Regions from separate parts of the Acidovorax sp. JHL-9 genome, predicted to be linked through region 2. Evidence: riboswitches for the same ligand, from Rfam matches in the RefSeq annotation. Region 2 holds a riboswitch; the other holds the start of a gene.
What was found. A riboswitch is a leader RNA that binds a small molecule or an ion and turns the genes downstream of it on or off. The one in region 2 is predicted to bind glycine.

Region 1 (3,589 bases), on a different contig from region 2:
CAGGCGTTGTTCACTGCCCGCTGGCTGGGCGCGGTCGCGGCCATCTTGCGGCCCGGTGCCGCGCGGTCAGCCGTGCCCGTGAAAGCAAAGTCCACTTCGGGCGCCAGCCCGCTCACGATATGGGCCAGCGCCTTGCCCGAGCCGCAGGCGTGCGTCCAGCCCAGCGTGCCGTGGCCGGTGTTGAGGAACAGGTTGGCCACTTTGGTCTTGCCGATCAGCGGCACGTTGCTGGGCGTGGCGGGGCGCAGGCCGGTCCAGAACTGGGCCTGGCTGGTATCGCCCGCGCCGGGGAAGAGCTGCTCCACGCGGCGCACGATGGCCTCGCAGCGCATCGGGTTCAGGTTGCGGTCATAGCCGTTCAATTCCGCCGTGCCGGCAATGCGCAAACGGTCTCCCTGCGCGCTGGTGTAGCGCGAGAACACCAGCTTGAACTCGTCGTCCGTCAGGCTCACCTCGTGGGCCATCGACGCGTTCTTGACCGGCATGGTCACCGAATAGCCCTTGGCCGGGTAGATGGGCAGGCGAATGCCCAGCGGCTGGGCCAGCAGCGGGCTGAACGAGCCCATGGCCAGCACGAAGGCGTCGCCGCGCACGCGCTCAAAGCGGCCCTCGGCATTGGTCAGCTCCACATGGTCGATATGGCCACCGGCCTCGCGCAGCGCCGTGATGTGGTGGCCCATGCGGAATTGCACGCCCGCCGCCTCGCACAGCCGGGCCAGTTCGCGTGTGAACTGGTTGGCATCGCCCGACTCGTCCTCGGCCGTGTAGGTGGCGCCGGCCAGTTGCGGGCGGATGTGGGCGAGGGCTGGCTCGATGCGCACGGCCTCGTCGGCGCTGATGACCTGGCGCTCGCAGCCGAGCTGGCGCATCTGCTCGGCCGGGGCCAGTGCGCCGTCGAACTCCTTGGCGTTGGTATAGAAGTGCAGGATGCCCTGGGTCCGCTGGTCGTACGCGATGCCGGTGGCTGCGCGCAGCTGCTGCAGCACGCTGCGGCTGTAGGTGCCCAGGCGCACGATCTGCTCGATGTTGTGGCGCGTGCGCGCCGGGGTGCAGTTGCGCAAGAACTGCAGGCCCCACAGCCACTGCCGCATGTCGGCGCGCAGGCGGAACAAGAGCGGTGCATCTTCCTGGCCCAGCCACTGCAGCACCTTGAGCGGCGCGCTGGGGTTGGCCCAGGGTTCGGCATGGCTCACCGAGATCTGGCCGCCGTTGGCAAAGCTGGTCTCGGCGCCGGGCGTGGCCTGGCGGTCGATGACCGTGACCTCGTGGCCGAGTTGCTGCAGGAAATACGCCGAAGTCACGCCGAGCAGGCCGGCACCCAAAACGATCACGCGCATGATTTTCAAAGCCTTTCTGGGCTCTGGCGCTTGACAGGCGTGCGGTAGCAGCTATTGCTTCAATAGCGTACAGCCGGCGCGTCTGCCAAGCTGCCGCTCCCCCTGTCCTTGGTACCTGAGAGATTCACCGCATCGCCGGCATGGCGTGTGGTTTGCTCCTTCGGTGCGCCACGCGTGTAGGTCGTGGCGGCTCTCCAGACGGCTTTGTTGAATGGTGCAGTACGGAACCTGAGCGTGTATGGGAGTTTGCGCCTTCGGTGAAGCGGACGTTGCCGCTGACTCTCCTGCGAGGCCGATTCTAGGCGGCACTGCGGCGCAAAAGGGGGGCTGTGCGCGCTAATGGATGGCAATCGTTGCTGATGCTGGACGGGCGCAGCAACTGGTGCCTCGCCATAATCCGCCAAGCTCTATCCCAAGGATGCCTGCCATGTCTGATACCGCCTTTGATCCCTTTGCCAGCGCGGCCTTGCTCACCATGGCGCGCCAGGGGCGCATGCCCCGGCCGCTCGATCTGCCCGCTGCGCTGCGCCCGTGCAATGCGGCCCAGGCCTATGCCGTGCAGGACGTCGTGGTGCGTGAGCGCGGCGAGATCGCGGGCTGGAAGGTGGGCGCCGCATCGCCCCGGGCGCTGCCCGCGCGCGCGGCGCTCACCCGCGATTCGGTGGCGGTAGCGTCCACCGGGCAGGCAGTGCATTTGCCTGCCGCAGGCTTTGCCGTGATGGGGGTCGAGGCCGAGCTGGTCTATGAGCTGGGCGCCGACCTGCCCGAGCGCACCGCGCCCTACAGTCCGGCCGAGGTGCTGGCGGCCATGGCATCGGTGCGCGCCGCCATCGAGGTGTGCGACACGCGCTTTGCCGCCTGGGCCCAGCAGGGCGAGTTCAGCCGACTGGCCGACCAGGCCTGCCATGGTGCATTGGTGGTGGGTTCGGGGTCGGACGACCTGGCTGCGGTCCAGCCCCTGGTGCAGCCGGTGCATCTGTCCGTCAACGGCACGGTGGCCGTGCAGCACGCCGCCTGGGGCAACCCGGCGGGCGACCCGCTGCGGCTGCTGGTGTGGCTGGCCAACGAGGGCGCGCGCAGCCTGGGCGGCCTGCGTGCGGGCCAGTGGGTGACCACGGGCTCGTGCACCGGCACCGTGCTGGTGGCGCCGGGCACGGTGGTGGTGGCCGACTTCCCGGGCCTGGGCCACGCCGAGCTGCACCTGGTCTGATTCCTTTTCCAAACCCTCCGTGGCGTCGTTGCTTCGCCTTGCCGTGCTGCAGCACTGTCTGCGGCTTCGCTCGTGCCCATGCAAGCAGCCGGGGCGTGCCATCGCCCGATGGCACTCCAACCCTTTGGGCAAGGTACTTGTGCGACCCCGAAAAGATCTTGAACAGGTGTCTTCGACACGAATGATTGGGAACAGGAATGACCCCCGGGGAAACCGCAGGGGGCCACCTGCGCCGCAAGATCAGTTGCGGCGCGGGTTGTCGGGCTGGCGGTCGTGGCGGTTGGGCACGCCATCGCCATCGCGGTCCCGGTCGTAGCGGTTGGCCACGCCGTCCCGGTCGCGGTCCCAGCCGCCGCGCTGCATGGCCCAGCGGCCGTCATGTTCCACCCAGCGGGGCTCGCGGTAGTGGTAGCCGGGGCGGGCTTGCACCCAGTAGCCCGCCATCCACACATGCCGGTGGCCGCGCCATTCCCAGTGGCCGGGCACCCACGCCATGCCGCGCCGGGGATGGGGTGCGGCCTCGTGGCGCGGAGGCGGCGGTGCCTGGTATTGCACCAGCGCCGGCGCAGGGCGCTGGTACTGCGGGCTGCCGGACTGGATGATGACGGTGGCGCCGACCTGTGCGTGCGCCGCCGTCAGGGCGCTCAGCGACAGCAGGGCGATGGAAGCGGCGGCGAGGGCATTGCGTGCCATGGTGTACTCCTCAGAAATGATTCCGTGCGGAACCGGGAGCCTTGATCATTGGGGCGCTGTGTCAAGCGCACATAGGCGCTGTGCGAAGTGTTGTGAAGTGGTGTATCCGCGTGCCACCACGCGCGCACCTTGCAAGCCTGTGCCAGCGCAGGGTGTGTGTCATGGAGGCTGTGCAAAATTGCAGGCTACAGCAACACAAAGGAGCAGTCTGCATGGCGGATGAAAAGAGAGATGCGGCGCACGCAGACCCCAACCAGTTCGCCCTGCTGCGCCAGCGCCGCTTTGCGCCGTTCTTCTGGACGCAGTTCTCCGGCGCGGCCAACGACAACCTGTTCAAGTTCGCCTTCAC
Region 2 (3,589 bases):
GGGTGCGCGTCACCAGCCACCACAAACACATTGCTCTTGCTCTTGACCGAGCGCTTGGCCAGCGTCATGGCTTCGGCGGCGGCCGTGGCCTCGTCGAGCATCGATGCGTTGGCGATCGGCATGGCCGTGAGGTCGCACACCATGGTCTGGAAATTGACCAGGGCTTCCATGCGGCCTTGCGAAATCTCCGCCTGGTAAGGCGTGTAGGCCGTGTACCAGGCGGGGTTTTCCAGGATGTTGCGCAGGATGACACCGGGAATGTGTGTGTCGTAGTAGCCCTGGCCGATGAAGCTCTTCAAGACCTTGTTTTTGGATGCAATCGCCTTAAGTTCGGCCAGCGCAGCGCTTTCCATGACCGGCAGCGGCAGGTCCATGGCGCGGCTGCGGGCGATGGAGCGCGGCACGATGGAGTCGATGAGGGCGCGGCGCGAGGCCTCGCCGATCACCGACAGCATGTGCGCTTCGTCGGCCGCGTCGATACCGATGTGGCGGGGCAGGAATTCGGTGGCGTTTTCAAGCGCGCCGAGCGGCAGGGCGGATTGCATCAACATGGGGCAGTCTCGAAGAAGGAAACAGGGTCAGGCGTTCTTGGCGAACTCGGTGTAGTCGGTTTCGCTGAGCAACGCGTCGAGCTGGCTGGCATCGCTGAGCTTGACCTTGAAGAACCAGCCGGTATTGAGCGGGTCGGAATTGGCCAGCGAAGGGTCGGCACGCAGGGCCTCGTTCACTTCGACGATCTCGCCCGAGACTGGCATGTACACATCGGCTGCGGCCTTGACCGACTCGACCACGCCCGCCACGTCGCCCTGGGCAAACGTGGTGCCCACGGCGGGCAGGTCGACGAACACCACATCGCCCAGGGCATCCTGGGCATGCACGGTGATACCCACCACGGCCGAGTTCGCGTCGGCGGCGTTGATCCATTCGTGGTCTTTGGAGAATTTGACGGTCATGGGAAAGCTCCTCAAGCAGCTAGAAGATAAAAAAGAAAGGAATCTGCAATGTAGCGGGCGCAGGCGCGGTTGGGGTGCCGCGCCGCGCAAAATTAGCCGCGGTAGTAATTGGCGGGCACAAACGGCATGGCGCGCACTTCCATGGGCACGGCCTTGCCGCGCACCATGGCGTTCACCCGCGTGCCGATGGCGGCAAAGGCGGGGGCCACATAGCCCATGGCCACGGGTTCGTTCACCGTGGGGCCCAGCAGGCCGCTGGTCACTTCGCCAATCTTCTGGCCGTCGGCGCTCTGCAATTCGGTGTGCTCGCGCACGGGAACGCGCTCCAGCGCGACCAGACCGACGCGCTTGCGCGCGAGGCTGGCGGGGTTGTCGAGCTGCGCCAGCACCTTGTCGGCCCCAGGGAAGCCGCCCGCGCGCGCGCCGCCGGTGCGGCGCACCTTCTGGATGGCCCAGTTCAGGCTGGCTTCGGGGGGTGTGGTGGTGGTGTCGAGGTCGTTGCCGTACAGGCACAGGCCCGCTTCCAGGCGCAGCGAGTTGCGCGCGCCCAGGCCGATGGGTTTCACTTCGGGCTGGGCCAGCAGGGCGCGTGCCAGGGTCTCGGCCTGTGCGGCGGGCACCGAGATCTCGAAGCCGTCTTCGCCCGTGTAGCCGCTGCGGGTCACGAAGCAGTCGCAGCCTGCGATGGAAAAATCGCCACCCGTCATGAACACCAGCTTTTCAATGCCCGGGGCCAGGCGTGACAGGGCGGTGACGGCCTGGGGACCCTGCAGCGCCAGGAGCGCGTGGTCGGGCATGGGCACCACGTCGCAGCGCCGGCCGATGCGGGCCTGGATGTGGGCCATGTCACCCACCTTGCAGGCACCGTTGACGATGACAAAGAGTTCGTTGTCGGCCACGCGGAAGAACATCAGGTCGTCGATGATGCCGCCCTCGTCATTGAGCAACAGGCCGTAGCGCTGCTTGCCCACGGGCAGGTCGATTACATCGACGGGCACCAGGCTCTCGAACGCGGCGGCGGCATCGGGGCCGACCAGCTTGAGCTGGCCCATGTGCGATACATCGAACAGCCCTGCGGCCTGGCGCGTGTGCAGGTGCTCAGCCATGAGGCCTGCAGGGTACTGCACGGGCATGGAATAACCGGCAAACGGCACCATGCGGGCGCCCAGTTCAATGTGCAGGGCGTTCAGGGGCGTGATGAGCAGGGCGGCGGCAGGTGTGGACATAAGAGCTCCAGGGCAAATGGGGGCCGTGGCACGAATGCCACGCGATTTGCCCTGCTGTCCGCTTTACCTGAGAGATTCACCGCGGCGCCCTGGCTGGCCGCGCGGCTTGCTCCTTCGGTGGATGGCCTGCACCTGCAGTGCGGACATCTCTCTCCAGCAAGGGAACGCCCGCATCGCTGCGGGCGCTTGCCAGTCCTTTTGCCTGAGCGTTCGGCTGCTGCCTGCGCCTTCGGCGGTGCCGCGCTGCCGTGCATGAAGCGACGGCGGGGCACTCTCTCCTGACGGGGGGATTCTAACTACTTTGCGTACACCAGGTCCCGAAAACTCAGCGACAGCTGCGGCACATAGGTAATGACGAGCAGGCACGCCAGGATCACGAGCACGAACGGCACCAGGTGCCCCACGATGCGGTCCAGCGAGATGCGCGCCACCGTACACGCGGCAAACAGGTTCACACCAAAGGGCGGTGTGATCATGCCCATGGCCAGGTTCACCACCATGATCAGGCCGAAGTGCACCGGGTCCACGCCGAAGTGCAGGGCCACGGGCGCCAGGATGGGCGCCAGCACGATGATGGCCGCGCTGGTCTCGATGAACATGCCAATGAAGAACAGCGCCGCATTCACGCCCAGCAGGAACAGGGCAGGGGATTGCAGCACCGCCTCCAGCCAGCGGCCGATGGCATCGGGCACGCCCGCGCGGGTGATGAGGAAGGCAAACAGCCCGGCGTTGGCAATGATGAACATGATCACCGCTGACGAGAGGGCCGACTTGCGCAGGATGGCGAACAGGTCCACCAGGCGAATCTCGCGGTAGATCACCACACCCACCACCAGCGCATAGAACACGGCCACGGCCGAGGCCTCTGTGGGGGTGAATACGCCGCCGTAGATGCCGCCCAGGATGATCACCGGCATCAGCAGCGCCCAGCCGGCCTGCAGCGTGGCACGGCCGATGGGCATGCGGCCATCGCCATCGTTCTTGCCCCAGCCCTTGTATTTGCAGTAGACCCACACGAACAGCATCAGCGCGCCACTGATCAGCAGTCCCGGGCCAAAGCCGGCGATGAACAGCTCGCCAATCGACACCTCGGCACTCACGCCGTACAGGATGAGCGGGATGGAAGGCGGGATGATCACGCCCAGTTCGGCGCTGGTGGCCTGCAAGGCCGCTGCGTAGCTGGTGGGGTAGCCATGCTTGATGAGCGCCGGGACCAGGATGGCGCCGATGGCGAACGTGGTGGCCACCGACGAGCCCGACACCGCCGCGAAGATCATGCAGGTGAGCACGCAGGTCATGGGCAGGCCGCCCTGCACGCCGCCGACGATGCTCTTGGCAAACTCGACCAGGCGGCGCGAGATGCCGCCGGTTTCCATGAGGTTGCCCGCGAGGATGAAGAAGGGAATGGCG

Region 1: another riboswitch for glycine. It lies ahead of K225_RS0104450 (D-amino acid dehydrogenase); the one in region 2 lies ahead of gcvT (glycine cleavage system aminomethyltransferase GcvT).

Annotation. Positions count from the first base shown of each region.
Region 1 is NZ_AUEX01000004.1:68,733-72,321, reverse strand. It holds gene K225_RS0104450 (D-amino acid dehydrogenase) at 1-1,337, opposite strand, end outside; glycine riboswitch at 1,430-1,545, opposite strand; gene K225_RS0104445 (2-keto-4-pentenoate hydratase) at 1,765-2,547, shown strand; gene K225_RS0104440 (YXWGXW repeat-containing protein) at 2,788-3,240, opposite strand; gene K225_RS0104435 (MFS transporter) at 3,453-3,589, shown strand, end outside.
Region 2 is NZ_AUEX01000003.1:171,959-175,547, reverse strand. It holds gene gcvP (aminomethyl-transferring glycine dehydrogenase) at 1-551, opposite strand, end outside; gene gcvH (glycine cleavage system protein GcvH) at 579-953, opposite strand; gene gcvT (glycine cleavage system aminomethyltransferase GcvT) at 1,046-2,179, opposite strand; glycine riboswitch at 2,224-2,346, opposite strand; glycine riboswitch at 2,360-2,470, opposite strand; gene K225_RS0103700 (TRAP transporter large permease) at 2,476-3,589, opposite strand, start outside.